DNA from 4 places in the Shewanella sp. 5S214 genome. Region 1 is predicted to be linked to each of the others. Evidence: predicted binding sites of a transcription regulator. Region 1 holds the regulator's gene; each other region holds the start of a gene.

Region 1 (7,687 bases):
AGCATTACCATGCGAAACATGCCCCACGCCATAATCACAGCACCTAAAAGCAACATGACATTAACAATGACAGCTTGGTTAGCGAGTATAGGTAAAAAATCTTGGTCAAATCCGGCAACTAAACCGTAAATTCCTAGACCAAACAACAATGCTCCAGGGAAATCAATTAAGGCGACTATCATCATACTGCGATGAATTCTAGCCAACTCAGCTTGGGTGTTATTCTGTGTCATTTGCTCATCCTTGCCTAAATACACTTAATGAGTATCTATTACAGATACCACGATGATGCCCAAAATAGCGCTTTGCAATTGAAGTATCTACGTCATCAACGGCAACATAAACCATCCAATTGACGGATATGGTTATTGCTATCATGCCAGCAAATAGCTTATTGACCAACATACCATTGGTTGTTAAATATCAGCCAGAATAGTCACAAACAAAAAAGCCTTCAAACGAAGGCTTTCTGAATAATTATAATTCGATTATAACAAGTTGCGGTTATTTAAATACCGGTAAGATATCTGCCATTGCCAATAAGTGACATGTTGCGGTCACTATCCCAAACAACACCACAAGCACAATCAGTGGCGTTCCGCCTGGCACCTTAAAGCCAACATAATCGGGATACTGCTGCCTCACTTTATAAGCCAGCAAAGCTGGAACAATCACAGCCCATATGGTGGCTGCAAGTGCAGCAAAACCAATAGCGAGGATAAACCCATTCGGAAACAGCAAGCCCAATATTGTTGGCGGGATAAACGTAACCGCTGCAGTTTTAATCCGTCCGGTGCGCGAATCATCAAAACCAAATAGATCAGCAAGGTAGTCAAACAGACCTAATGTGACACCTAAAAATGATGATGCCACGGCAAGATTGGCAAACAGGGTCAACATGCTATCAAGCCATTGGCTGGCAATAACACCCGACAACGCTGCAACTAACACCCCAATATTACCGCCTTGGGCAATAACATCGGCAAACTGGCTGCGCTGAATATTACCCATAGTTGCCACTAACCAACACACATAAATCACTAATGCGATTGTGGTTCCGCTAATGATGGCCTTAACAATGGTTTTAGCATCTTTACCGTAATATTTAACTAAACTGGGTACGTTACCGTGATAACCAAAACTGGCTAAGCCAAAAGGAATCGCAGCGAGCAGATAAGGTAAGTAACGCGACTCACCATCGGGTGATACCAGTTTCACGGTATCGATATCGATCAATAAATTACCAATGGCCAAGAAGAAGGTAATGACCATGCCACCAAGCATGATGGTGGTAATGCGATCAACCGCTTTAGTACTGACAAATACCACTAGCGCCAGCACCACGGCAAACACTAACCCTGCCACACTCTGAGGTAGACTGACACCCAATGCCGATAAACTGTGATTAACAATCGATCCGCCACCACTGATATAGGCATAAGTTAAAATGTACAACACAAAGGCTATAGAGACGCCGTTAATGACTCGCCAAAACTGCCCTAGGGTTACTCGAGTTAAGGTATCGAAACTGTCACCGGGTTCAAAATGCAAGTTAGCTTCTAATAACAGCAAACCCGACATTAGCATGCAAAACCAGACGCCGAGCAACATCGCTATTGAGTAGCCAAACCACATCCCTGCACCAACAACTGGCAAGGAAAACATTCCCGCACCCACTGTAGTGCCAGCAATGATCATCGCCCCACCCAATACTGACTTACCACTAGTGCGATGCTTGGCCGCATTCATATGGTTTGCCATTATTGTCCGTGCTCCGCATCCACACTGTCTACTATGGTTTGTTTCACTGACGAACTCAGCAACTTGTTAGCATGATCTCGAATTCTGATCACTTCGTCACGATGTTCAACACTGCATAAGTAACCGAGTTCTTTTAACTTAACACTCAAGGTGTTATACAGTTTTTTGTCATAAAACTCTGGAGCGGTAATCCCGTGAAGTGCGCCTAGTCGTTGGGCCAACAAGTGACTGTCGGTTTCAAGAGCAGAACGTTCAAGCTCAGGCTTTATCGCCAGTAAATTGAAGATAATGGCATAACGCTGCAAGGTCTCACTGATCGTTTCAGCCAGAAGTAACACTTGGGTAATATGACGAGGCGTGATGACAAAGTTATCATTGTCGCTCAACAAACCTTGCTCAAGCATAAAGTCTAAAACGCCATCAACATATTTAGGCACATCATCAATGCCCATAAATAACTCTGCTTTCAACAATGGATAAAAATCCATCACGATGGCATGAATGCGCGCGCGATCGCAGTCATCATAGCGCAATAAACAACTGGCAATTAATGACGGTATCGCCATTAAATGAATAATATTATTACGGTAATAACTCATGGTGATGGCAATTTTTTCATCAACAGAAATAATCTCACCAATAGAATCTTTGGTACTAACAAACTTATTTAACGACAAACAATGATCAACAATCGACTTACCATCACCCTCGGCGACCGATGCGTAATCGGTATAAGGTACGGTTTTCAATAAGGCTAAATACAGATCAAGTTGGCGTTCTAACTGACTTCTTTCTAATGCATTTTGCTCTGAGGCTAATAACACTAAACTGGTTAATGTTACCGAGCTCGCGGCGGCAGCACCGTTAATATTGGTCATCACGCGGTTAGCGAGTAAATTAACCGATGGAGTAAACCACGATGGTTTTTGATCAGGCTCTTTCGCCAGTTCGCTACGCCATTCTGGCGCTTGTTGATTTAAGAAGTGCTGTAAGTTAATCGGCTCACCAAAATTAACATAACCTTGGCCAAAGTTGCCGAGTTTACGCAGCGCACCAAATAACTGCCAAACAGATTCTTTTTTCTTTTTCTTGCCGCTTAATTCTTTGTGGTAAGTGGCCACTTCCATCACATGATCATAACCTAAATATACTGGTACTAACGTCACTGGGCGCTCTATGCCGCGTAGTACACTGTTTATGGTCATTGCCAACATGCCGGTTTTAGGCGCAAGTAAACGCCCTGTACGCGAACGCCCACCTTCGGTGAAATACTCAACCGAATAACCTTTAGCAAATAACTGATCTAAATACTCACGAAATACTGCGGTATACAGTTTATTACCATTAAAGCTGCGGCGGATGAAGAATGCTCCACCACGGCGGAACATTGGCCCTGCTGGCCAAAAGTTCAGGTTAATACCGGCCGCAATATGCGGCGGAACCATACCCTGATAATACAAAATGTATGACAGCAACAAGTAATCCATATGGCTGCGATGACAAGGTACGTAGACAATTTCATGGCCATCATGGTGAAGCTGTCTTACCTGTTCAGCACCTTTGATATTGATACCGCTATATAATTTATTCCATAACCAAGTGAGAAAACGCTCGGCAATGCGCACTAAACTATCTGAATAGTCCGCGGCAATTTCATCGAGGTATTCAATCGCAGTTTCACGGGCTTTTTCAGGGGATACTTTTTTGTTGACCGCTTCTTCTTCAATTGCCTTTTTAATTGAATCTGACTTTAATAAAGAGGCAAATAGCATTTGACGATTAGGTAATTGTGGCCCTGTCATAACTTTACGTTGGCGACGGAAATGTACTCGCGCGACACGGGTTAATTTATGCGCAATTCTTTTATCTGTACCGTGCTCATCAGCCATATGGCGCAGCGATAACGCATTAGAAAACTGCACAAAATTATGTCGCCCTAAAAATAAAATCATCAGCCACTTACGTAACCAAGTTGGGTTTTCTCTTTCAAAAACAGCCGCTGTCATGCTGTCTTCTTCCTTACCAGGAGTTCGTCCCCAATAAAGACAAACTGGCACTAATTGAATATCGAGGTCAGCATTCTCACTATGAAGCGATAATAAACGGGTAAAATAATTAAGGAACTTCTCACCACTTTCACGTTTACCAAATAGAGGTTTACGCCCCTCTAAACACACCACTCGAGGCACTCTTAAACCATCAAGCTGTAACGGCTCATAAGGACTTGGCATACCAAATCCTTCAGTGATTTCGCTCAAGGCGGCAATATCACTAATAGATTCCGTTTTCATTAAATAAACCAAGGGCTTGGTCGGATCTATATTGAGGTCATCAAACGGATCATGGGGCACCACAATGGTCTGTACCATCCATTTTTGAACCCATTTTAATGCTTGTAAAAATATTGAATCTGGTTTTGACATGGTTATTTTCGCAACATAAGCCATTGTAATATTGTCGTATAGGATACCAGAAACCACCCTGCTTACACTATCTGGCCGACTTATCTTTACGTGTAAGCTCTCACTTTAAGACATAGTGCAAGATAAAACATATATAATAACCAATAAAAACATTAATTTAAGTTACATAAAACCAATAAAACACAAAAAATAGTTGGTTAATACTTGCACGAACACAAACACTGTATATAATGACAGTCACTGTATAAAAAGACAGGAATCATCATGAGACCGTTAACGCCGCGCCAAGCAGAAATATTAGACTTAATTAAAAACAATATCGCCGAAACAGGTATGCCACCCACTCGTGCTGAAATTGCGAAACGTCTTGGCTTTAAAAGTGCTAATGCTGCCGAAGAGCATTTAAAAGCATTAGCCAAAAAAGGCTTTATCGAGATCATGCCTGGAACCTCTCGAGGTATTCGCTTACCTCATGAAGAACAGATTGAAACCGGTTTGCCTCTGATTGGACAAGTTGCAGCTGGTGAGCCCATTTTGGCTCAAGAACACGTTGAACAGTATTATCAAGTCGACCCGAGCATGTTTAAACCTGCCGCAGACTTTCTGTTGCGCGTTCGTGGTGACAGCATGAAGAACATCGGTATTTTAGAAGGCGATTTACTCGCGGTTCATAAAATGCAACAAGCACGTAATGGCCAAGTTGTGGTGGCGCGTGTTGATGATGACGTCACCGTAAAACGATTTGAACAAAAAGGTAATGTGATTTATCTGCATGCAGAAAATGACGATTACACCCCGATTAAAGTTGATTTAAGTTGCCAAAGCCTAACCATTGAAGGGCTTGCCGTTGGCGTTATCCGTAATGGAGATTGGTTATGAACAAACTAATGGGCATCGCGCCACGTCACCCAGGCTTATGGGTAGATTTAGCTGAAACAGAATTGCATGGCAACCAAACCATTCGCACATTACAAACAGTCACCCAAGGTGAAGCTGAGTTGAGCCAGTTGTGTAGTCAACTCGCCACATTGAGCCAACAAGGTCGATGGATTGTGTTAATTAGCCCACCACACATTGGCTATAAACATATGCTGGCAAATGCTGGCGTGAGAATGGACCGTATTTTACTGGTGCACACTAAAGACGAAGTCGAAACCTTATGGGCGATGGAAAAAGCGCTTACCAGTGGAACATCAAGTGCTGTCGTCACTTGGACAAGCTCACTTGACGCCCGTGATAGTCGTCGATTAGAAATTGTAGCTAAAAGTGCACGGGCTTTAGGTGTGGTAATTGAGGATGTGAATGCTCACTTACCTCACAAACATCAAATTGTTAGCCCTACATTAATAAATGGAACAAGTAATTTTTGCTCATTTCACTGAGCATTAACCCTTACTTACCAAGCCCTGTATTGAATTCAGGGCTTTTTTTTCATCTTTTTTCAGTTAATTAGCCAACAAAGTGATCTTGATCAATGTTTAATCTACAGCTAATGTTGTTCCCAAGGATGAAATATTATTCATCTTTAATTGGACGTGAATGACAGTGATTAAGATTACTTTCAGACAAATGAGCCAACTCAATCTTGATAAGTTCAGTAGTAGGTACAAGCGTGGTGCACCGCTAATAATAAAACCGTAAACAACCCGTTTACTGCCACCAAGGTACTTTGAGGTCATCAAACTTTTTTCGGGAACCGAAAAGTTTGCATAGAGCAGAGAATTACTGTGTGACTTTTCTTTGTAATTGCTATTTGCAATGAACAGAGGAGCAGTCTTGTGAAGCAATGGTGGTATTGTTTACTGGTGGTGTTTATAGCACTTCCGCTTGGGGCATCAGAAATGTCCCTCAACATGACTCAAGGCGTGACAGATATCAGTGGTAAGGTTTATGGCCTCCACATGACGATACTTTATATCTGTTGTGCCATTGGGTTAGTGGTGTTTGGGATCATGATTTATTCAATGATTTACCATCGCAAATCAAAAGGCGCTGTTGCGGCAAATTTTCACGAAAGTACTAAAGTGGAAATAGCTTGGACCGTCATTCCTTTCATCATCTTAATCGCCATGGCCATTCCAGCCACTAAAACCTTAATTGCCATGGAAGATCCCAGCAATGCGGATCTCACCATCAAAATTACTGGGTCGCAGTGGAAATGGCATTACAGCTATTTTGATAAAGACATCGAATTTTACAGCACATTATCGACCCCCAGAGATCAAATCGATGGCATAGAGGCTAAAGGAGAGCATTATCTTCTTGAAGTCGATAAACCACTCGTACTGCCCATTAACCAAAAAGTGCGTTTTTTAATGACATCAGATGATGTGATCCACTCATGGTGGGTTCCGGCTTTTGCGGTTAAAAAAGATGCCAATCCAGGCTTTATTAATGAAGCATGGACCCGCATTGATAAGCCCGGAATTTATCGTGGCCAATGTGCCGAATTGTGCGGTAAAGACCATGGATTTATGCCAATTGTGGTGCAAGCATTATCAGAGACAGATTTTGATAATTGGTTAGTAGAGCAAAAGCAACTGGCCAGTAATGCCGCTGCTGCGGCGGCTGCATCACTGTCACAAACCTTATCTCTTGAAGAGTTAACCACCCAAGGCGAACAGATCTATCTTGCTCGTTGCGCCGCTTGTCACCAACCTAATGGTGCGGGCCTTCCAGGTGTATTCCCATCACTAATTGGCAGTCCTATCATAAAAGGCCCTGTTGCAGGTCACCTCAACATCGTCTTAAACGGTAAACCAGGAACCGCAATGCAAGCCTTTGCCAAGCAACTTACCGCCCAAGAGATTGCCGCAGTGATTACCTTTGAGCGTAATGCTTGGGGCAATAATACCGGTGATGTTGTTCAAGCTGCTGATGTGAGTAATTTCTCTGGCGGCAATGAAGCAAGTACTGAAGCAAATAAGACTGAAAGCACAATGGCCGCAACAGCAACTGAGAGCACCAATACTGCGACAGAAAAAGCGACTCAGGCTCTTGAAACCGTCGCAAAGGCTGTAACACCAGAGGTTGTTGCCATTGAAGATCTGCCCACCTTAACCTTGGAGCAGTTAATCACAGAAGGTGAGCAGGTTTATGCCACCACTTGCGCCGCATGTCATCAAGCCACTGGTGCTGGTTTGCCAGGCGCTTTCCCTTCACTTATTGGCAGCCCTGTGGTTAGCGGACCGGTTAGCGGACATATCGATATCGTTATGCACGGTAAACCAGGCACCGCGATGCAGGCATTTAGTAGTCAACTTAGCCCACAAAAGATGGCCGCGGTGATTACTTATGAGCGCAATGCGTGGGGCAATAATTCTGGCGAGGCGGTGCAACCTGCCGATGTCGCTAGCCATGGACAGTAGGGGAAGACAATGAGCACAACAACGCACGATACACTAGCTACCGCTCATGATGAACATCATCACGGAGCGCCGAAAGGGCTCATGCGCTGGCTACTCACAACTAATCATAAAGATATCGGTTCGCTGTACTTATGG
Region 2 (7,687 bases), on a different contig from region 1:
AAACTATGGGTGGCGGTATTCAATAGTCCAATCGCGGTTAAACTCGATGGCAAAGACTTTGCTTCTCGTGCTTCTAACGGTTGCCAAAGCTCTTGTCCACACGCCAGTGCGGCAACTTGTTCAGCATTAGCAAAACGCTTGTCAGTTACACTTGGTACAACTAATAAAGGTTTAGTGGCACCTGCGGCTTTAGCAATGGCAATCCCTTCTCGAGCAGCTTTGGCAAAAATCCTCACATCGCTATACTCATTGCCGCTATCAGCCACTGGAGAGATGATCAATCGACCACCGGCCAACCCTGGTGCAAAAAGGAGCGTGGCACTTTTACCGACACGCATATCAATTTGGCGAGCGTGTGCAGCAAGCAAACTCACTTCATCTTGTTTAATCTCAGCTAAACTCGTCGCTATCACGACAACAGCATCCCAACCTTCGCCTTCAAAAATAGCCCCATCACTTGTGACATCAATAATTGGCACTTGGAACGCGGTAACCGCTTTATTCACTTGGGTCATACAAGATCCTTACTCTTTAGGAATACAGATAAATTAGTGGGTTCATAATTATTTACAGATTTGTGGACTAAACCTTGGCAAATCGGTATCGCAATATCAAGTAACTGCGCAGAATATGTTAAAATAATTGCAGTTATATTCTGTGTCGTATATCGACTTGATTTCATCTTAGAGGGCGTTTCGTGACTGCATTAACTCAATTATATCCTCAGCCTCTATGGCAATGGTTTGAACAAATTTGCGCTATTCCACATCCATCAAAGCATGAACATGCGTTATCACAACATATTCAGCAATGGGCAAAAGCTCAAGGCCTTGCGGTTGTTGAAGACAAAGTCGGTAACTTGATCATCCGTAAGCCTGCCACAGCAGGAATGGAAAACTGTAAAATCGTGGTGTTACAAGCGCACATTGATATGGTGCCGCAAAAAAATGCCGACAAAGTACATAACTTTGAAACCGATCCGATTGAAGCTTATGTAGACGGTGATTGGGTTAAAGCTAGAGGAACAACCTTAGGCTCTGATAACGGTATTGGTATGTCTTCGGCGCTGGCTGTTTTAGGCAGTAAAGACATTAAGCACGGGCCACTCGAAGTACTGCTCACCATTGATGAAGAAGCTGGCATGACGGGCGCTTTTGGTTTAGAAGCCGGTTACCTTGATGCAGAAATCTTAATCAACACCGACTCTGAGCAAGAAGGTGAAATCTACATGGGTTGTGCTGGAGGTGTTGATGCACAGATAAGTGTACCAATGTCTTGGCAAGCACCAGAACAAAGCAACGCCAGCTTTTCACTGACCATGTCAGAATTAAAAGGCGGTCACTCTGGGGTTAATATTCACCTTGGACGTGGTAATGCCAATAAGTTATTAGCGCGCTTTTTGTTTAAATACAGTGACGAATTAGCCCTAGAGCTAGTTAGCTTTAGTGGTGGCTCGCTGCGTAATGCCATTCCGCGTGAAGCTAACGTGCAATTTATGCTACCAGCAGAAAATATTGACGCACTAAAGCAAGCCATTGAATCGTTCCAAGCCCTAGTTCGTGAAGAATTAGCCGTTGCAGACCCAGGCATGCTACTGAGCTTAGCCACCATAGATGCACCCACCAAAGTCATGGGCGAAGAAGCGCAAAATACCTTAATCGACTTATTACATGCTTGCCCTAACGGCGTAATGCGCATGAGTGATGAAGTGGAAGGCGTCACTGAAACATCACTAAATATAGGCGTGATCAGCACTGAAGATGAAAGCGTAGAAATATTATGCCTTATTCGTTCATTAATTGATTCAGGTCGTGAAGAAGTCACCGGTATGCTAACCGCACTATCAAACCTATCGGGTGCTAGCATTGATTTAAGCGGTGCTTACCCGGGGTGGAAACCAGATACTAGCTCACCTGTAATGGCAATTGTGCGAGACACCTATAACGATATTTATAAAAAAGATCCAACCGTGATGGTTATCCATGCTGGTCTAGAATGTGGTTTATTTAAAGAGCCTTATCCACTAATGGACATGGTCTCTATTGGGCCGACTATTCGTTATCCACATAGCCCTGATGAAATGGTCAACATCACCACTGTTGGTCAGTACTGGGAATTGCTACTTGCCGTATTAGAGCGTATTCCAGCTAAAGAAGCGTAATCAGTAGCGATGATTAATGCGTAAAACTAAAAAACGACAGAAATGTCGTTTTTTAGTTTTAGACTTGAGCGTTTTTCATTGCAATTCTAACATTTAAAACTGCAAATCAAGCTGAGTAATATGTGCCACTGGATTATCTGTAACAGCCAATGTTGTATCAGCTAAACCAACACTAACCCCCAATAAGCGAATACCTCGCCCTTGACTGCGCTGCAGAGCCTGTTGCAGTAAATCATGAAACAAATTAATCGACATTTCATCACTACGATGTTCGATGGTGGTCTGTTTAAAATCATTAAATTTCAGCTTCACAACTTGCTTGTGGATCTGTCTATCTTTAGCACTGCGATGAACCCGAGCACTCAGTTCTTGAATCAGCTGTGGTAATACTTGACGGCATTGCTCTAAGGTAAAAATGTCTTTGGCTAACGTAGTTTCAACCCCAACAGACTTTCGTACCCGATGCGGACTAATTTGTCTTGGATCTATCCCTTGTGATCGCTCTGCTAATACATGACCAAATTTGCCAAATACCTCAATTAATTGCGCTTTTGGATACTGTTGCACGTCGTAGCAGGTGGTTAAGCCAATATCAGCTAACTTTTTTGAAGTGACTTTACCGACGCCAGGAATTTTACTCAGAGGAAGATCTTTTACAAAATCACTAATTTGATTAGGAGTGATGACATATTGGCCGTTGGGTTTATTTAAATCGGAAGCGATTTTAGCTAAAAACTTAATCGGTGCAATACCCGCTGAGGCGGTTAAACCTGTGGTCTCAAATATATCATTTCGAATAGCCTTGGCAATTAACGTGGCACTGCCTTGGTGAGCATCGCAATCAGTCACATCAAGATAAGCTTCGTCTAGAGACAAGGGTTCGACAAGATCTGTGTATCGATGAAAGATCTCACGTATTTGCGCAGACACCGATTTATATACATCCATGCGCCCTGGCACTAAAATTAGCTGCGGGCACAGCTGCAGTGCATGATAACTGGACATAGCACTTCGCACGCCAAATTTGCGGGCCTCATAACTGCAGGTACTTATCACACCGCGGCGATCACTTCTGCCGCCAACAGCAATGGGCTTTCCTCGTAATTCAGGAAAATCGCGCATTTCTACCGCAGCAAAATAACAATCCATATCGATGTGAATGATTTTACGCATTCTATAACCATCATCATTTACTCAATTAAAAACAATGATACTGTATATAAAAACAGTATTCAATCATTGTGTATTGTTAATATAATGAATAAGTACAACTCAACATACTTTTTAAAAGTCAAAACCTAGCTTCAAGTCATTCTAAAACTCGATAAAATATTATTGTAGAAAAACCTAGATCATCTACGAAGTTAATCAATTGGCTAAATCGATTGTAGACAATGTTCTTATTACTTCATTTCTGTTTATTGAGTCATTATTTCTTTTCAAAAGCATTACAAAATCATAAGCATTTAACTTATTTTGACTATCTAGCAGTTCAGGGTCACTACCTTTGCTAAGTAAGTATTCGACTAATTTTTTATCATTAAGTAAGATTGCAGCATGAAGAGGTGGTAATCCATCAATCTCGCTTTTGCTATTAACAGAGGCACCATTTTCGATAAATTTATCTAAGTAAACATATTTTTTTTTCTGATTAGAAATGCTAAATAAAAATGCTATACCGCTAGCAGACTGAAGCTCATCTAAGTCTTGTTTAGTTAATCTAAAATTAAACAAATAAAATTCACAGAATGAATTTGGTATGTAATGTGTATTATCTTCTACACTACATAATACAACATCTTCAACACGGCTATTTTCAAGCGAATAAATGGCACCTAATGAATACAGAATAATAGTAATGAAAACACATCCAAGTAATACCTTAAATCTCATTTTAACTCCATATAACTTTGTTGTTTAAGTTAAAAGCTAAAACACCAAAATGTGGACCTTTTGTTTTTGCTATTCCATTTAAATACATGAGTAAAACACGACCAAAACTGTATGATAGTTGCTCTCTCACTCTGTCATATATTTTTATTTGCATTAAGTCTTTAGCTGTTGCATGACTAAACCAATGCTTTGCAGCACTTCGCCCAAATTTTGTTATAACTTTTTTAGCACCATCTTGAGGGTTCATTGTTGCTCGAAATAAAGAGTCAATAAATCCCATTGCATAAGAGGCATCTACAGCCTCAACTAACAAACCTTGAGCAAACTCACGTACTTCATCAGTAATATCTAACTCATCAATAATCGAATGTTGACTCGAAAATATAAATTTGAGAATAATTATAGTTTCATCATTATCAAATATAAGTTCACTACTCTTGAAACTCTTAAGGTGTACATTTCTATTCATTTCAACTTCCATGTAGTTTATCAAATGTTCTATAAAATATATCAATTTAGTTAGAAACAAACCATTATCACTTTTAATGTATCTCCCACCAACGAACACAAAAAAGCCCAAACTGAGTTGGGCTTTTTTAACATGTAACGTGTCGACTAAGTCGTTACATTTTAGTCTGTAAATAGTTCTGTAAACCAATACGTTCAATAAGACCTAATTGCTTTTCTAACCAATACATATGATCAGATTCAGTGTCATCTAATAACACCTCTAAAATTTCACGGGTTTGGTAATCAGCCTTTTGCTCACACAAGCCGATAACCTTACGTAAATGATCAGCCACATGGTATTCATATGCAAGATCATTTTGTAGCATTTGTTGCACATCTTTACCTATGTTGAGCGCTTCACGACTGGCAACATCTGGAGTGCCTTCTAAAAATAAAATACGTTGGATCAACTTAGCTGCATGTAATTTTTCATCGTCTGATTCATGTAGAATACGGGTATAAAGTTCGTTAAATCCCCAATCCTCATACATGTGAGCATGGACAAAATATTGATCCATAGCAGATAATTCGCCGGTTAATAAACTATTGAGCGCATCGATGACTTCTGGATGACCTTTCATAATAATGTCCTATTAATCGTTAATTTGTGATTGAAGGTAATTTTGAATACCCGTTTGAGTGATGAGCTCTTGTTGTGATTCAATCCAATCTAAATGCTCTTCTTCATCTTCGAGTAAATCTTCCATTAAATCGCGACTAACATAATCTTGCTGAGTTTCGCATACCTTAATGGCTTCACGCAAAATGGCAATTTGTTCCGTTATCGCAGTGAGATCGCAGCTAAGCATTTCTTCAGCATGTTCACCAATACGCAATTTATCTAACTGTTGTAGGTTAGGTAAACCTTCAAGAAACAATACACGTTCAATCAGCTTGTCAGCATGCTTCATGTCTTCAATCGATTTTTTATATTCTTTCTCATTAAGCTTTTCCAATCCCCAATGCTTAAACATACGAGCATGTAAAAAGTATTGGTTAATAGCGGTCAGCTCACAAGTAAGTACACGATTGAGTTGGCTGATGACTTTAGGATGACCTTTCATAGTAGTGTCCTCGAGAAGTAATGTGATCTTGATCAATTACAAACAGAATAAAACACTATAGGGTAAAATGCAAATTATCCTTTATTTTCACACACTTACAATTGATAACCATTATCATTATAACTAAGCTTTGTAACTGGCCAGCAATACTCAAGCATAAAAAAGCCTTCAAAATGAAGGCTCTTTACAAAGCATTAGTGAAACAACCTAAGCTTAAAATAATTAACGAGGTTAAATAATACGATTTTGGTTAAGCAACTTATTTCGAGCTTGCTCTTTTTCCATACGGCGTTTGCGTTTATCACATGGATCATCACAGTCACAGGCTTTCTCTATACCTAAAACACCTAAACCACCGCAACTGCCTTCTACCGCTTTTTTCTTTACGATATAGCCAATGGACATTAGCAAAAAAAATAATAATAAAACCACAAACGCTGCAATAAATGTACTCATCACAAACTCCTATTGACTCATTCAGATTAGGGTAAACTGGTTCAATAAATTAGTAGCTCAATCAACCAGTTTAAAAATAAGCAAGCTACTTAAGATACGATTTAAACGCATCACTGTAATAGACCTGATATCCCTGCTCTTGCTTCTCTATCAACATTACCGCTAAATTGTTCTTTTTAGCTAACGCCAATGAAGCCTCTGTACCTAACACCATCATGGCCGTTGCATATCCATCTGCGGTCATACAACTAGAGTGTAACACGGTTGCTGAAGCTAATTGATGCTTTATTGGGTAGCCGGTACGAGGATCAATTAAATGTGAGAAGCGCTCACCATTTTCTTGATAAAAGTTACGATAATCACCCGAAGTTGCCAATGACATAGTGCCAGGTTCAATGATTTGCTGAACCGCTTGGCCTTCGCTGGTTGGTTGCTCTACAGCTACTCGCCAAGGGGTATTATCACTCTTAGTTCCTTTGACATTCAGTTCGCCACCAATTTCAACTAAATAACCAGACACATGATATTTATCTAATAAAGCGGCAACCTTGTCGACGCCAAAACCTTTGGCAATTGAAGATAAATCGACATACAAATCTGCATTATGCTTGGTTAATGTCAAACCGTTTACAGACAGCTCATGTATGCCCATTTTAGCTTTTGCTGCATCAATTTGAGCTTGAGTAGGTTCTGATATAGGGCGCTTATCGGGACCAAATCCCCATAAATTAACCACTGGGCCTAGAGTAATATCTAATGCACCATCAGTCTCATTATAAAGACGCATGCCCTCTTTAATCACCTTAATTGTATCGGCCGAGACGCTAACGCTCTGCTGAACCTGTAATTGATTAAACTTAGACAGTTCTGAGTCAGGGCGGTAAGTCGACATTTGATCGTTAACCACCTCCAATGCCATGTCAATTTCAGCTTGCAGTAGCTGTGGTTCGGGTAAGCTTTTATTACTGACCACTTTAATATGATAAGTGGTACCCATTGTACTGCCAGATAATGAAATAATAGGCTCTGGAGAGCTACATGCACTCACAAATAATAAAACCGCTGGCAATAGCAGTAACTTGATTGAATTTACAGTCATCTCAAATTTACACTTGTATTAAATGAACAAAAAAAATTGCAGCATGCGAGACCTGTGTTTAACCACCCTGTCTGCACTGCTGCAATCTCATGACTTACATGTCGATGTTATGGGTTAACTCATTAACCACCGAAATCATCTAATAAGATATTTTCGTCTTCGACACCTAAATCTTTTAGCATACCAATAACAGCTGCGTTCATCATTGGAGGTCCACACATGTAGAACTCACAATCTTCTGGCGCATCATGGTCACGTAAATAGTTTTCATACAATACGTTATGGATAAATCCAGTATAACCAGTCCAGTTATCTTCTGCTTGCGGATCTGATAACGCGACATGCCATTTGAAGTTCTCATTTTCAGCCGCTAAGCCATCAAAGTCTTCTACATAGAACATTTCACGTTGAGAACGCGCACCGTACCAGAAACTGATCTTACGCTTAGATTTAAGACGCTTTAATTGGTCAAAAATATGTGAGCGCATCGGGGCCATACCTGCA
Region 3 (7,687 bases), on a different contig from region 1:
GCTGACTCGATTGATTCATGTAAGGGTAAGGTGCTGTTAGGTGCAATCAAGGTAGCGCTGTTACTTGGAATTAAGCTAATCGCACCTTCAAGCATAGTGGTCACGTCGCGAGTCTTAACCTTAATTCCGGCTAATGAAGCGTCAACGGCTAAGGCGCTTTCTGGAATAAAGAAACTCCCCTTTGTGAGTAAGTTTTTAAATTCCGGGAGAATTTCAATTTGATACTCAACGGTTGAAAAGTCTTTGCTTAAATTAATACTGGTAATTTGCCCAATAGGGAGTTGCTTATATCTAACTTGCGCGCCATTACTGACTCCCGTATGCGTATTGGCCACTACGGTGAGCTTAAGCTTAGCTTGAGTGAGTAAATCTGGGGCCTCAGAGGCTAACTCAAATTGCATTGCTTTATCAGATGCTTGAGTACCAGGTAACACATTAATTACACTACCAGTGACCAGTCGACTGAGGTTTTTAATGCCTTTTAATGATAAGTCAGCTCCACTTAACCAAAATTGACTATCGCTGGTGATCAGCCCTTGGTATTGATGTTCAACTCGAGCGCTAAACTGCACTCCAGTGTCGGTTAAACTCACTTTTTCTATTTCACCAATAGCAATACCGCGGTAGATGATAGACGTGCCTTCATTTACACCATCGTTGTCTGTCGCGGTTAAACTAAAATGTACCCCACCGATAGCAGAAAGCTCATCCTGGTAAAGAATATAAGCATCACCATTTTGCGCTTTTTCAGTATAGCTTCCGGTATCAAAGCTGATCCCGCCAGCCAAAATAGATGCAATACTCTCAGTACTGACTTTAATACCCGCTAAAGAGGCATCAATCTTCAGCCCAGATACATTCCAAAAGTGTGAGTCTTTGTTAACTAAATGGGCATATTGTTCTTGAACAAAAGCGCTGATAATAATTTGCTTATTACCATCTAAGCGATAGCTGACAACGCTGCCAACGGGTGCTTGACGGAAAAAGACTGGTGAACCTACATCAATAGAACCCAGTTTAGGCGATTTAAGCTCGATCATTATGCCTTCACTGCCGGGGAGAATTGCGGGTGCTTCGCGCTGTGCTTCAAATTCAGTTGCCGAGCGGCCATCTCCGGGCTGGATGGCAATATAATTACCCGAAAATAGCGTATCTAAGCCTTCGACTCCGGTAATACTGGCTTTGGGTTTGACCAACCAAAACAAGGTGTTTTTATTCAAAAATGGGTCGGCGCGATAATCCATTACCACTTTGACATTAACACCTTTAAGGTCATCATCAATACCAATATCGGTGACTTTACCGACCGATAAACCTTGGTATTTTACTAATGTTTTACCAATATCAATGCCTGCGGCGCTGGGAAAGTGGATTAAAATTTCAATGCCCGACTCTTTAATGCTTTTTACCCCTAACCAAGCACCCAATATTAAGGCGACAATAGGCAATAACCATATTGGCGAGAATAATTTTTTCTTAACAATTTTCGGTGATTCAATTTGTGTCATCGGTGTTTTCCAAGCGGTCCCAGAGTAAACGAGTATCTAACACTTTTGCCGCAAGTTGTGTCAGTAAGATCACTAACGCAAATGCAGTTGCAGCAGGTGCAGGTTTAGCATCTAACAGTTGTCCCATATTCACTAAAGCAACGGTTAATGAGATAACGAATAAGTCGAGCATCGACCAACGGCCAATCCATTCAATAATGTGAAAACCAACCATTAATTTTCTTTTTGATACCGGCAAGTTAAAACTGATGGCGGTTAAATAAGTGGCTAAGCCAAAAATCTTAAGCCAAGGTACTAAAATACTGGCAGTAAAAACAATTACCGCTATCGGCAACATGCCTGTTTGCACTAAATGGCTAATACCACTAAAAATAGTATCCTTAGTGACCACCCCGCGGTTTGTCAGGAGGGTGATAGGGTAGATGTTAGCGACGATAAGTAAAATAGTGGCTGTAATCAATAAAGCCCAACTCTGCTGGATACTGGCATAATTACGATTGCTCAATTGGCTAAAACAGCGCTGGCAATGATTTTTGCTGGTTAAATTCAGCTTGCGACAGACAGGGCATAAACATAAGCCTAACTTTTGCCCCTGCAAAGAGGCTTGAGCTTTTTTTGGGGCTTCCTGGTTAATATTTACATGAGGCTCTTCACTTGCTGAGGATAGCTCATTAGCGGGATTCATTGGAGTTTCAGGCATCAACATAACTCCACATGTGCTCAAGTTTATATTCACGTTGTAAAAAAAGAATGATGACAAACAGCATGGTAAAACTGAATGTCCCCATACCAAAATAGACATCAGAAAAATCAGATAGTTGGAATGCAGATACCAAGAAACTGATGACATAAATTTCTAGCATGGTCATTTGTGATATCAAACCATGATTTTTTAGCAATGTCGTATAAGTTCTTTGCCAAAATGAGCTGTGCAATTCTAATTTGACAATAACAACTTGCGCCAGTATCGACAATATTAATAATCCAGGGGCGATAACAGCCGCAACCATTACCGCTAAGCCTACGACCCAATATCCTTCGGCCCAAACCGTCATAGCAGCCTGCATTACGGTCGTGGTTCTGACACTGCCAAGAAAGTGAATTTCGAGTACTGGTAACAAATTAGCGGGAATGAAAATAATTAACGCGGCAACGCATAGCGCCAACATACCATTGATAGAGCAGTACGGTGAATCATAGAGTACAGTATGACAACGCGGACAAATAGCGCGAGAGCTGGAGGGTAACGCTCGTTTTCTCACTGCCAAATCACATGATCGGCATAATATTATAGAATCATGATCATCAAATTCATTCATGAAAAATTAATCTAATCCATAGTGAAAATCATTATCGGGTAGCTAAGAGGTAAACCTCTCAACTTTGCCTCATATTGGCAAATAAATGTGTCATTTGTTAAAAGAAACTCATTAATGTGTATTTGATAATATCAGAATAATCAGAACACTTGCATCATAAGTTAACTATGTGAGATTCTATGCACTGTATATAAAAACAGTGAGGATTACATCATGGCAGTGATAACCCAATTTGTCGTGGTCAGAGAAGGGGTGGAAAAGATGACATTTATATCGAAAAAAGAGGCTGATGCCTACGATAAGATGCTCGATATTTCCGATAACCTAGTGCCTTTTCTTATAAAGGCAGATCTTGGACTCGATGAAAATAAGTGCGAACAGTTGGCATTTTATCTCGCAAACAATAAAGATGAGCTTTCTAACTTGCTAAAAGGCGTAGTACAGGTTAAAAACGCTCCTGCAGTTAAAACCAAAAAGACTACGGCTAAAAATACCGCTGCAGAATAGCCGTATTTCAAACTTTTGAAGTAGATACCAGCTTAAGGAATGGAAATGAAAACCGAATTTTACCAAACATTAAATCGTCAAGCTCAAGCGTTACTTGAAGGCGAAGATGATTTGATTGCGGCAATGGCAAATTTTTCAGCGTTGTTAAATGACAACCTTGAGGATCTCAACTGGGCTGGTTTTTACATCAAGCGTGGTGAACAGCTCGTCCTTGGTCCTTTCCAAGGTAAAGTCGCTTGCACTCGAATTGATATGGGCAAAGGTGTTTGTGGCACCGCTGCTGCAGAAAATATCACCCAACGCATCGCCGACGTGCATCAATTTGATGGTCATATAGCATGCGATTCTGCGAGTAATTCCGAAATAGTCATTCCTGTAAGGCAGGGCAATGAAGTGGTGGCAGTGTTAGATATTGACAGTCCATTACTCAATCGTTTCGATCAAGATGATCAAATTGGCTTAGAAAACATGGTAAAAAGTTTCGAAACTTGCCTATTTGGTTAAATAGCGAACAAAATAGATTAAATCATGGTCGCATTCGCTGTCGCGGGCTTTATAATATGCCGCTAAACGCATTTGTGCTGGATTTACTGATGAGCGATGATTAAGCTGAGAGTAAGTTTGGTTAAATTGTTAAGGTTTGTTTCAATGACTTTAGCAAACTGGCGGATAGTGATATTTTGTACGTTGAGCCTTAACAGTAAGGTTTAACGAAAGATGAACGACTGCATGGCAAATTTCTGCCGCATAATCAGTCCCTTTATTAACGTGGAAGTAAAAATGGAATCAACAGACAAGTTGACCGACACCAACGCAATTTTAGCGTATTTATATGAAACCTTTCCTTTATGCTTTATTGCAGAAGGTGAAACTAAGCCATTAAAAATTGGTCTGTTTCAAGATTTGGCTGAACGGTTAGCTGATGATTCTAAAGTCAGTAAAACACAATTACGTGTAGCGCTTCGTCGTTACACCAGCAGCTGGCGCTATTTGAAAGGCGTTAAAGCGGGCGCTAAACGTATTGATCTTGACGGTAATGAATGTGCTGAATTAGAACAAGAGCATATTGACCATGCTATTTTGACGCTTAAAGAGAGCCAAGATAAAGCCAAAGCAAAACGTCAAGCTTTAGCACCCAAAAAACCGGCAAAGAAAGTGGCACCTAAACGCGCTCCAGCTGTTAAAAAAGAACGTCCAGCGCCAGTCGTTGCTCCTGTGATTCAACTTGTGCCAGCTAAGCTTGAAGATTTAAAACAAAAACAACGCGTTAATGTTAAGTTAGGTGCTACCCCAGTACCAGGTGTTGTGACTGATATTAATAAAGAAGATGTGCATGTTCAGTTAGATTCTGGCTTGTCCATCAAAGTACGTGCAGAGCACATACTATTATAGAAATTTAAGGAGTACTTGTTGATGCGAAAACTTACCTTGGCCGCGTCAATTGCCAGTTTATTTGTCGGCTTTTCGGCATGGGCAATTTCACCAACGATTCAAATCAGCGAGTTACCTAAACTAGCACAAGAGCCACAACATAAAGTGGCTAGCAAGCGAGTGACAACATTGTTCACTCGCTCGCATTATCATCGCTTTAATCTTGATGATGCATTTTCTGAACAAATATATTCCCGCTTTCTTGAGCAGCTTGATTATCGTCGAAATGTACTAACTGCGGCAGATATTGCGAGCTTTAGTCAGTATAAAGAACAGTTTGATAATATGGTCGAGTCTGGCGATATTAGCCCCGCCTTTGCTATGTATGAAGTTGTGCAACAACGTCGCTACGAACGTTTTGCTTATGCTTTATCTTTGCTCGATAAAGAGTTTGATTTTACCCAAGCAGGCGATGCTTATGAATTTGATCGCAAAGATGCACAATGGCCAAAAGATGAAGCTGAAGTTAATGAGCTTTGGCGTCAGCGGGTTAAGTATGATGCATTAAATCTCAAGTTGACCGGTAAAAAATGGCCTGAAATTGTTGAAGTGCTCGAGAAACGTTACAACAATGCCATTAAACGTTTAAGCCAAACCCAAAGCGAAGACGTATTTCAAACCGTAATGAATGCGTTTGCTCGCAGCGTTGAACCTCACACCAGTTACTTATCCCCACGTAATGCCGAACGTTTCCAAATGGAAATGAACCTAAGCTTAGAGGGCATTGGTGCTGTGTTGCAAATGGATGATGATTACACCGTTATCAAAAGTTTAGTGGCAGGAGGCCCTGCTGCCAACAGTGATAAATTATCGCCAGAAGATAAAATTGTTGGTGTTGGTCAAAAAGACGGTGGCATTGTTGATGTTATTGGCTGGCGTTTAGATGATGTGGTTGATTTGATCAAAGGTCCAAAGGGTAGCGAAGTTGTATTACAAATTTTACCCAAAAAAGGTGGCGCAAATGCTAAACCTTTTGAAGTGGTCATTACCCGTGACAAAATTCGTTTAGAAGATCGCGCAGCTACCTCAAAAGTAATTGAACCTAAAGAAGGTCAGTACGCCAATCGTAAAGTCGGTGTGATTCAAATCCCTGGATTTTACATGAATCTGTCGCAAGACGTGGCTAAAGAAATCGCTAAACTTGAAAAGGACAATGTTGAAGGCATTATTATTGACCTTCGTGGTAATGGTGGTGGGGCGTTAACTGAAGCCACATTATTGACCGGATTGTTTATTGATCAAGGGCCTGTTGTGCAAATTCGTGACGCCAATGGTGGCATTAATCAAAATCGTGATAATGATGGTATTAGTGCATACAGCGGTCCACTGACTGTGATGGTAGATCGTTACAGTGCATCTGCATCAGAGATTTTTGCTGCGGCTTTACAAGACTATGATCGCGCTTTGATTGTGGGTGAATCGACTTATGGTAAAGGCACGGTTCAGCAGCATAAAAGTTTAGGTCGAATTTATGACATGTATGAAAAACCAATTGGTCATGTTCAGTATACCATTGCTAAGTTTTATCGTATCAATGGTGGCAGCACACAACGTAAGGGTGTTACCCCAGATGTGCGCTTGCCTACTGCTTTAGAAGCGGGTGAATATGGTGAATCGGAAGAGAAAAATGCGCTTCCGTGGGATAAAGTTCCTGCTGCTCAATACACTACATTGGGCAATATTACGCCTATGTTGATAAGTTCTCTTGATGTTAAACATCAAGCGCGGATCAGCAATGACGAAGAGTTTAGTTATATTTATCAAGATATAGCTGAATTTAAAAAGCATCACAATGACAAAACCATCTCGCTTGTTGAAAGTGAACGTCTTGCTTCTCGTGAAGATGATGACAAGCGTGCACTCGATCGAGAAAATGCCCGAAGAGAGCACGATGGTTTAGCAATTGTTAAGTCACTAGATGATATAGAAAAGACCGATGACAGTAAGTTACCGGATGCCTTTTTAGATGAAACGGCTTATATCACGCTTGATATGGCGGATGCAGAGAAATTGGCAAAAACAAACTCAAAGTGATTTTTTGTGACAGTTAATAAACGCGCTTAGGCGCGTTTTTTCTTAATAATAACAACCTCAGCTCTGGATATAAACGGTTGCAAACAGTCCTTCGCATCTCTAACTGCGTTGTATCGACTTGCAGTAGGTTAACTGCGGTCGATTCGGCTTGTTAGTAAAATGACCTTTTTGAGGTGGAATAGGCAGAATATTGATATTTTATCTTATTTATCCAATCACTTAACCACGGCTGAAGTGAAATAAAAACAATACCAATTCGATAACGTTCCCACACAAGTTTAATCATATTGGCATGAGTACCATTGAAAAGGATCCTGTATGAACCAAGCGCAAGAGAAACACCTCAAAGATTATACTAAGCCTGCATTTACCATTTCTCATGTAGATTTAAACGTTATTCTTGATGGCAAGAATACCAAAGTAACGGCTGTTAGTAAGGTGATCCGTAATGGCCAACATCAGCATGATTTAGTGCTTGATGGTGAACAACTCTCTCTGAGCTCAGTCAAGCTTAATGGTACAACGGCAAACTATCGTCAACACGAAAGCCAATTAACGATCACCACTGAGCTAAATGAGTTTGAATTAGAGGTGGTTACTTTACTTGACCCTGAGGCAAATTCGAGTCTTGAAGGCCTTTACATGTCTGATGGTGCTTATTGCACGCAATGTGAAGCCGAAGGATTTCGTCGCATTACTTACTTCTTAGACAGACCCGATGTTTTGGCTATTTATACCGTACGTATTGAAGCCGATAAACATGCTTTTCCTTTTTTGTTAAGTAACGGTAATTTAATTGATAAAGGCGAGATGCCACGTTCCGGACGTCACTTTGTTAAGTGGCATGATCCATTTCCAAAACCAAGTTACTTATTTGCAGTTGTCGCA
Region 4 (7,687 bases), on a different contig from region 1:
GCCCGCCGTTTAGCCGTTCAAGCCATTTATTCATGGCAGTTAAGTAAAAACAAAGTTGCTGACGTAGAACATGAGTTTTTAACTGAACAGAACACTGACGGTGTTGATGTCGCTTATTTTCGTGAGTTGTTAACTGGTGTAGCATCAAAAACATCGCAAATTGATGAGCTATTAAAGCCGCATCTTGATCGTAATTTTGAAGAAGTGTCACCAGTAGAAAAAGCCATTGTGCGTCTGGCAACTTACGAGTTGACCTTCCGTAAAGATGTGCCGTTTAAAGTGGCGATTAACGAAGGTATCGAGTTAGCGAAAGCGTTTGGTGCTGAAGATAGTCACAAATTTGTTAACGGCTTGCTTGATAAGTTAGTGAAGCATAAGTAACACCAGAACGGTATCTTCGGATACCGTTTTCATTTGTTGTTAATGGTTTCAAAATTAAGGTGGACGGTTTACCGTACCAGACTGAATGTGAAAGAATTCCAACTCATTGAACATTACTTCCGCAATAAAGGCCAAAAAAGGCGCGATGTTGAATTAAGCATCGGCGATGACTGTGCGTTAGTGAATCCGGCAGACAATAAATCCATTGCGATTTCTTGTGATACTCTCGTTGAGGGGGTTCATTTTTTAGCCGACATCCCCGCCCATGCTTTAGGGTACAAATCGTTAGCGGTTAATCTTTCTGATCTTGCTGCTATGGGGGCGGAGCCAGCTTGGTTTACCTTAGCTCTCACACTACCTAGCGTTGATCAACCCTGGTTAGCCAGCTTTAGTGAAGGCTTATTTGAGATTGCCGAATACTACGGTATAGCCTTAATCGGCGGCGATACGACTCGGGGACCGCGCAGCATCAGTATCACCATTAATGGCCAAGTGATAAAAGGCACTGCGTTGACTCGTGCTGGTGCCAAAAATGGCGATTGGATATATGTCACTGGTACTTTAGGTGACTCAGCCTTAGGTCTTGATATTCTCAGAGGTGCCCAAAGCGTCAATACTGAAGATAAAGAATACCTGATTAATCGACATTATTACCCCACACCCCGAGTCTTGGCTGGTCAAGCACTGCGAACGCTTGCAACAAGTGCTATTGATTTATCTGATGGCTTAATATCCGATATTGGTCATGTGTTAACTGCATCGAAAGTGGGAGCGACAATCGATGTAAATAAAATTCCGTTATCAAAATCAATCAAAGCCAACCTCAGCCGTGAAGATGCTTTAAGTTATGCATTAACTGGCGGGGAAGATTATGAGCTGTTATTTACTGTACCTGAGTCACAGCGTGGTGCAATCAATACTGCTTTGATCCATGCTGGGGTGAAATTCGTTAAAATTGGTCAAATCTGTGCTGGTGATAAATTAAAATTAGTCGATGATGGCCAGGAATTTAACCTCATTTCACGTGGCTTTGTACATTTCTAATGTGAATATTATGAGACTATTAACCCAAGATAAATTTGTTAAAAAGCTGTCATTAGCACATCCAATACACTTTTTGGCACTAGGCTTTGGCAGTGGTAAAGCAGCAAAAGCGCCGGGTACCTTTGGTACTTTAGCTGCGATACCTTTAGTGCTTTTGATGCAACAATTAAGCTTAACCCATTACCTCATCATTACCTGTATTAGCATGCTTGCTGGATTCTATATTTGTGGAAAAGCTGCTAAGGACATGGGGGTGCACGATCATGGTGCTATTGTATGGGATGAAGTTGTTGGATTGATGATTACCATGATTGCAGCGCCTTTAGGTTTTATGTGGTTAGCACTTGGTTTTGTACTATTTCGCTTTTTCGACATTGTTAAACCATGGCCTATCCGGTGGCTCGATGCCAAAGTGCATGGTGGTTTTGGGATAATGATTGATGACGTATTAGCGGGTGTATTTTCGTTAATCGGGGTGCAACTTGCGCTTTATTATTTATAAGTAACCTGAATTTTGGATAACAAACGACTATCAAAAAGTCCTTTGTTTTCCTCACTGAGTTGATAGGCTTGTTATCGATGCATTCAGTAGCAAGATGCCGAATCTTGTTAAAATAATAAGTTTAGCGCGCGAGATGGCAAAATAAGTTCATTTTTATTACCTCCTCATCTTTATCTCGATTTCAGGTTAAGCACTTTATATATAAAAATTTATAAAACAAAAAAGAGCCCATTTGTGCTCTTTTTCGCTAACGGCATTTAATAAAATCAGTCGAAGTGAATTTATTAAGATGATGTTCCGGTAAGTAGATTAGTGCGCAATTGCTCTAACTCTGTATTGATATTAGTTAATCGTTGCTTATAATCTGTTTCATAAACTGTGCAGTTAAATAGTTTACCAATCGGGTTGTAGCGTGACATCCATAATTGCTTTATATAATTGTCAAGAGAGCAGTAATCAGGCTTTATGACCGTGTGAGCAGAGCTCGTTGAAACCGGTTCCTTTACTAAGCTTACAATATACTCAGCCATAAGGTTGTCACTGTCTGTGGGCTTGTATAAAGCATCTGCTAGCCATTTTTCATAAAAGGCGACTTCATCAGACTGCACTTCAATTAGCATTTGTTCTCTGACATTATGAGCAAACTGCCATTCACCAGAAAATACTCTCTCAAAATCGTTGTTAGTTAATTCGAATGGCGTTTGCCAAGTGGTGACTTTATTTACAAACGCGCTATCGAGTGTCTTAGCTACAGTGCTGGCAAAGTTAAGTTGAGATTTGATGACGCTAACGGCAATCATATGGTTGACTATAGAGCGAGATGAGTGATAAACCATATTCCAGAATTGAGCATCTGTAGTTAAAAATGTTAACAAGGCCTCATTAGCATTAAGTTTAGGGGCCCCGTCAAAGTTGATTAAAACGCTAAGTTCACTGATTGCTCGTAAGTTAAGTAGTGGTAACCATTTAAATAGACTCTCAGGTGTTAAATACTGAATATCTTCTTGCCAATAAGGCATTTCAATCAGCTTGTTATAATGGGTGATATTGGCTTTATGTGCCTTAATTGTTTGTAAAATACTATCGTTATTTTTTTCAATAAATTCATTACAGCTTGCTACATCTGTTTGATAACACGATTTTTTGTAATCGCTTAATAGTTGATTTTCTTCATCATTGAAACTTAATGTAGTGGCCATTTCTTTAGCCGTTACATCCTCAATAGTGCCGCTAAAAGCTTGCAAATATACAAAACCATTTTGGGCAGGGTCAATCGATTGTTGTTTTAACCAAGTTTCAACTAAAAGCGTGTTAGGTGACTTTGTTCTGTCTGTGGCGTTAATGGCCACTAAACAGACAACAATAAATACTAGTAAGCTGCACATTAGTCCGACAACAACACCCAAGCCCTTTATTACTTTGATCATTATGATTTATCCGTAAATCCATATTAACTTTACGTTAACATATTGATTTGCTTTTTATAAGTGCGTAACGATTATTGCAATAGTTCACGGGCGTTAGCTAAGGTGTTTTCGGTTATGACATCGCCACCCAATAAGCGTGCAAGTTCATTCACCCGTTGCTCTTTATCCAAGGCCTGCATGGTCGTTTCTGTGTTGCCACCTTTATTAAATTTATTCACAAACATGTGCTGATGACCATTACCCGCAACTTGCGGCAAATGGGTGACGCATAACACTTGGGTCGACTCGCCAAGACTGCGTAACATGCGTCCGACGACAGAGGCTGTTGGACCTGAAATACCCACATCAACTTCATCAAATATTAATGTTGGAGTGGCAACTTTTTTCGCCGTGATCACTTGAATCCCCAATCCAATGCGCGATAGCTCACCGCCGGAGGCGACTTTTGAGATCGGTTGCAATGGTTGTCCTGGGTTAGTGGTCACCATAAACTCAATGTTATCGCAGCCATTAACTGAAATGTTGTGCGGATTATGATTAATCTGAATGGTAAACTTACCCTTAGGCATGTTGAGTTCATGAATAGATTGAGTCACTAACTTATCTAATTCCTTGGCATAACGGCTGCGGCTTTGGCTGAGTTTTTGTGCATTGGTTAGATAAGCATTTCTGGTGTCTGCAAGTTGTTGTCTTATTTCATCTAATTTAGTTTCATCGTCAGCAAGTTCGGCTAATTCACTCATAAGCGCTTGATGATGTAGCGCTAGCTTGTCAGCACTCACATGATGCTTGCGCGCCAATTGCATTGCCATTGATAGGCGTTTTTCTAAATAGACGAAATGTTCAGGATCAAGCTCTAAACTACTTAAATAACTCTCAATTTCGCTAGCGCTTTCTTGTACTTGAATTAATGCATCATTGATCATAGTGCTAATCGGGCTAAGTGATTCATCGTAGCCTTGAAGCGTATCAGCAATAGTGGCCACTTTATTGAGTAGTGATTCGATATTAGCATCATCATTTTCGGTCAATAAATGCAAGCCCGCTTGGCAACGTTCAATTAGATCTGTGCCATTGGCTAAGCGTTTATGTTCCTGTTCTATTTCATCAAACTCATCTAAGCCTAAGTTGAATTCATTAAGCTCTTCAACTTGATATTGGAGTAACTGTTGACGAGAAATACGCTCATGCTGAGCTTGCTCAAGATCCTTCAGCTCGTTTTCAACTTGCTTGCAGCGTTGGTAGCTGGCACTGACACTATCGAGTAGTAGTCTGTGATTAGCGTAGTTGTCGAGTAGGTTTAATTGATGTTCGCTTTTGAGCATAGCGTGATGAGCATGTTGGCCGTGAATACCAATCAATAACTGGCCGATGGCTTTTAATTGCGTCACAGGAACTGGATTACCATTAATGTAGGCTCTTGAGCGGCCATCACTGCTAATGGTTCGACGCAATATACATTCATCTTCAGCATCGAGATCGCTATCTTCAAGCCAACGTTTAGCTAAAGGCACATCGACAAGGGTAAACCTTGCACTCACTTCGGTTTTGCTGGCGCCAGGTCTGACAGTATTGGCATCACTACGATTACCAAGACATAACCCAAGTGCATCGATTGCAATCGATTTACCTGCACCAGTTTCGCCGGTGATGCTTGTCATACCGGCTTTAAAATCGAGTTCTAAAAAACGCACGATAGCAAAATTATTGATGCTGAGTTGGCAAAGCATAATGAATTCCTGTCAATAAACGACCAAACCACTGTATTGATAAACAGTATATACTGATTTTATATACAGTAAAGTGGTTGAGGTAAAATTATTATTGACTATTTTATCGTCGAGAGTCGGTTGAACATTAAGCAATGGATTTTAAAAGTGTTTCTATTATAGGCAAACTGATAAAGGTGATTAATGTGCCATATAAAATCCCTTGAGCACTTCCATTGGCATTAATTTGGTATCGTTCAGCCAATAGATATACGCTTGCTGCCGTTGGTAAGGCTGCTAAAAGTACTCCCATAATCAGTAGTTGATGCTCTACGCCAAAGAATTTGAGTAATCCAAAGGCAATCAAGGGCTGAACAAATAACTTGAGTAAGTTAATGAAACTGAGTTCTATTATAAGTCCGAGACTGAACATTTTTGCGAACGATTGATGTCGTAACGCTTTAGCAAGTACCATTCCGATGGCAAATAGTGCACAAGGGCTTGAGGTATTGCCTATTTGATGCAGTACTAATGCCAGACTCTCTGGTAAGGTAATATGCAATGCCGATAGGCTGATACCAATGACGCTGCCCAGTACAATCGGATTTTTGCATAGTGCATTCGCCATGATGACGATAGCATGATCAGTGGATTTTTTGTCACGGCTGGCCAGTTCAATAGAGACCAATGCAAAGGCAAACATAAACACCGACAGTAAGCTGGCAATGGCAGCGGCAACTAAGGCGATCTTGTTACCTGGGAATAACAAGCTCAGTAATGGAATACCAATAAATGCAGTATTGCCAAAGGTGGCATTTAAGGCGCGCATTGCCGCAACGGCTTGCTGCTTAGGTTTGCGCCACAATGACACAGCAATCACCAATGCATAGGTAATGATCATCGCCAAACTAAAGCCACCAATAAAGCCCCATTGAATAATGTCTTCAATGCGTGTTTCAGCTAATACAATCAGTAAAATTGCCGGAAAGGCAATGTAGTAGACAAATTGATTGAGGATCAGATCGGTGTCGGCTGGCAAAAATCTCAATTTTTGTACAATACTGCCAAGCAGCATAATGATAAATACAGCGATTAGCGGGGTAAGAATACTGGACATCCCACGCAATTCCTTAACAAAATGACAATATGGTCACTTTACTGCGTTTTGCTAGGAGGATGCAATTAGGCTAAAGTTAAACGAGTGTTTATTTTTTACTTTTTGGCTCAAACTGACCTGGAATACTTTTGCTGATGACAATATTTCAAGTTCAGTAAAAATGCACTTACCGCCTTCAACCCGAAGAAAGAGCCTACTCGCACCAGATAACTAACGATTAAGGTCTAATTATCGATTTTTCATCAGACTGGATAAAAATGAAACTGTGATAAAAAATTTCATGGCGTGACACTCAATAAAAAGCCTGAATAACATCAGGCTTGGTTGTTTATTGGCAGTATCGGAGTCAGCCCCTATAGACTAATGCCAATATTAGACACACCGGCTTCGATAATCTCTTTACGTAAACCTTTAACCAGTTCGCTGGTGATTTCTGGGTTAGCTTCGATAATGTCGAGTAACATGCCTTGTAGTTCTTTTTCTTCTTCCATTACTGGGTGCGAAAATACAAATTCATCAAGTTCTTCATCCATTAATGATTCATCACTAATTGCTTCAATGTAATTTGCTACAGTGCTTGATGATAACTTACTAATATTAGTAATATCTTCTTCAATTTTCCCGTCTATAGCACCCATTAGCGTTGCAATGGCTACTGCTGCATCCATGGCAGGGTAAGCACCATAGGCTTCAAATTCACTAGGATCTGGAGTATTTTCATCAAGGCGTTGTAAATGCACGTCAATATTGAACTTAAGTTTTTTGTCATACTGGCTTTGCCACAGTAACTCTAAGGCTGTACTGAGCACCTGCGGTTGGCCAAATTCACACACTTCAGAAAATAATTGGTAGTTAGGCAACATTCGTTGGCACAATGCTAAAGCAAAAAGCTGCTTCTGAGGTAACGATAACGCTTTTAGGCGTTTGAAAAAACCGGATTTACTGGTCATGGGGTATATCCACTGATAGCTGATTTATGACTTGATTTGCTGCTGATTCTACCTTAGTTAACTCATCAAGTAACTCTAGTATTTCAGGTTCTAAGTCATCAATGGCAATTTTATGCTTTAATGCTGACTCAATATCCCGGCACAGTTTTTGTGTCGTAGGTACACCGCAATAACATGTTGCGCCGTGCAGTTTATGCACCGCTTGCACAAGTACCTCGGCATTTTTTGCAATTAATGCCTCATTAATCGTTGCGGTGGTTTCAGGTAATGAGTTAACTAGCATCTTTAACATGTCTAATGCTAAATCTGTTTTTTGATTGGCCTGGGTTAAACATAAATCCCAATTGAGCACATGAGTATCAAAATGGGTGAATTGCGGTTTAATTATCCATCGACTGATAACGCTTTTTAGTGACAGTTCATCAATAGGTTTGGGAAGGAAACCATCCATACCACTGGCTAATATGTTTTCACGTTCTTCTGCAATAGCATGTGCAGTAACGGCAATAATCGGCGTATTTCGATTGAGAGATCCTGAACGAATTTGTTTGGTTGCG

Evidence for each region. Region 1 encodes LexA, which represses DNA repair genes until DNA is damaged. Its sites were predicted from a motif close to TACTGTATNNNNATACAGTA; they were not measured.
Region 2: the regulator LexA is predicted to act here: its motif matches at 3,373-3,392, upstream of dinB (DNA polymerase IV).
Region 3: the regulator LexA is predicted to act here: its motif matches at 3,010-3,029, upstream of ACED29_RS17035 (YebG family protein).
Region 4: the regulator LexA is predicted to act here: its motif matches at 5,114-5,133, upstream of recN (DNA repair protein RecN).

The regions. Positions count from the first base shown of each region.
Region 1 covers NZ_JBGOOV010000020.1:90,513-98,199, reverse strand. The annotation lists gene ACED29_RS14140 (hypothetical protein) at 1-233, opposite strand, end outside; gene mtr (tryptophan permease) at 505-1,761, opposite strand; gene plsB (glycerol-3-phosphate 1-O-acyltransferase PlsB) at 1,761-4,184, opposite strand; gene lexA (transcriptional repressor LexA) at 4,449-5,063, shown strand; gene ACED29_RS14120 (cell division inhibitor SulA) at 5,060-5,566, shown strand; gene coxB (cytochrome c oxidase subunit II) at 5,963-7,552, shown strand; gene ctaD (cytochrome c oxidase subunit I) at 7,562-7,687, shown strand, end outside.
Region 2 covers NZ_JBGOOV010000002.1:174,352-182,038, forward strand. The annotation lists gene ACED29_RS02045 (leucyl aminopeptidase family protein) at 1-515, opposite strand, end outside; gene ACED29_RS02050 (aminoacyl-histidine dipeptidase) at 698-2,161, shown strand; gene dinB (DNA polymerase IV) at 2,255-3,334, opposite strand; gene ACED29_RS02060 (ankyrin repeat domain-containing protein) at 3,530-4,054, opposite strand; gene ACED29_RS02065 (hypothetical protein) at 4,056-4,523, opposite strand; gene bfr (bacterioferritin) at 4,678-5,145, opposite strand; gene bfr (bacterioferritin) at 5,158-5,628, opposite strand; gene nqrM ((Na+)-NQR maturation NqrM) at 5,860-6,084, opposite strand; gene ACED29_RS02085 (FAD:protein FMN transferase) at 6,170-7,183, opposite strand; gene nqrF (NADH:ubiquinone reductase (Na(+)-transporting) subunit F) at 7,306-7,687, opposite strand, start outside.
Region 3 covers NZ_JBGOOV010000028.1:65,372-73,058, reverse strand. The annotation lists partial or broken gene ACED29_RS17050 (MlaD family protein) at 1-1,508, opposite strand, end outside; gene ACED29_RS17045 (paraquat-inducible protein A) at 1,495-2,208, opposite strand; gene ACED29_RS17040 (paraquat-inducible protein A) at 2,201-2,827, opposite strand; gene ACED29_RS17035 (YebG family protein) at 3,041-3,334, shown strand; gene ACED29_RS17030 (GAF domain-containing protein) at 3,380-3,838, shown strand; gene proQ (RNA chaperone ProQ) at 4,115-4,726, shown strand; gene prc (carboxy terminal-processing peptidase) at 4,748-6,799, shown strand; gene pepN (aminopeptidase N) at 7,118-7,687, shown strand, end outside.
Region 4 covers NZ_JBGOOV010000002.1:69,967-77,653, reverse strand. The annotation lists gene nusB (transcription antitermination factor NusB) at 1-381, shown strand, start outside; gene thiL (thiamine-phosphate kinase) at 469-1,425, shown strand; gene ACED29_RS01655 (phosphatidylglycerophosphatase A) at 1,436-1,927, shown strand; gene ACED29_RS01650 (hypothetical protein) at 2,212-3,354, opposite strand; gene recN (DNA repair protein RecN) at 3,426-5,084, opposite strand; gene ACED29_RS01640 (AEC family transporter) at 5,212-6,180, opposite strand; gene ACED29_RS01635 (YjaG family protein) at 6,534-7,130, opposite strand; gene barA (two-component sensor histidine kinase BarA) at 7,120-7,687, opposite strand, start outside.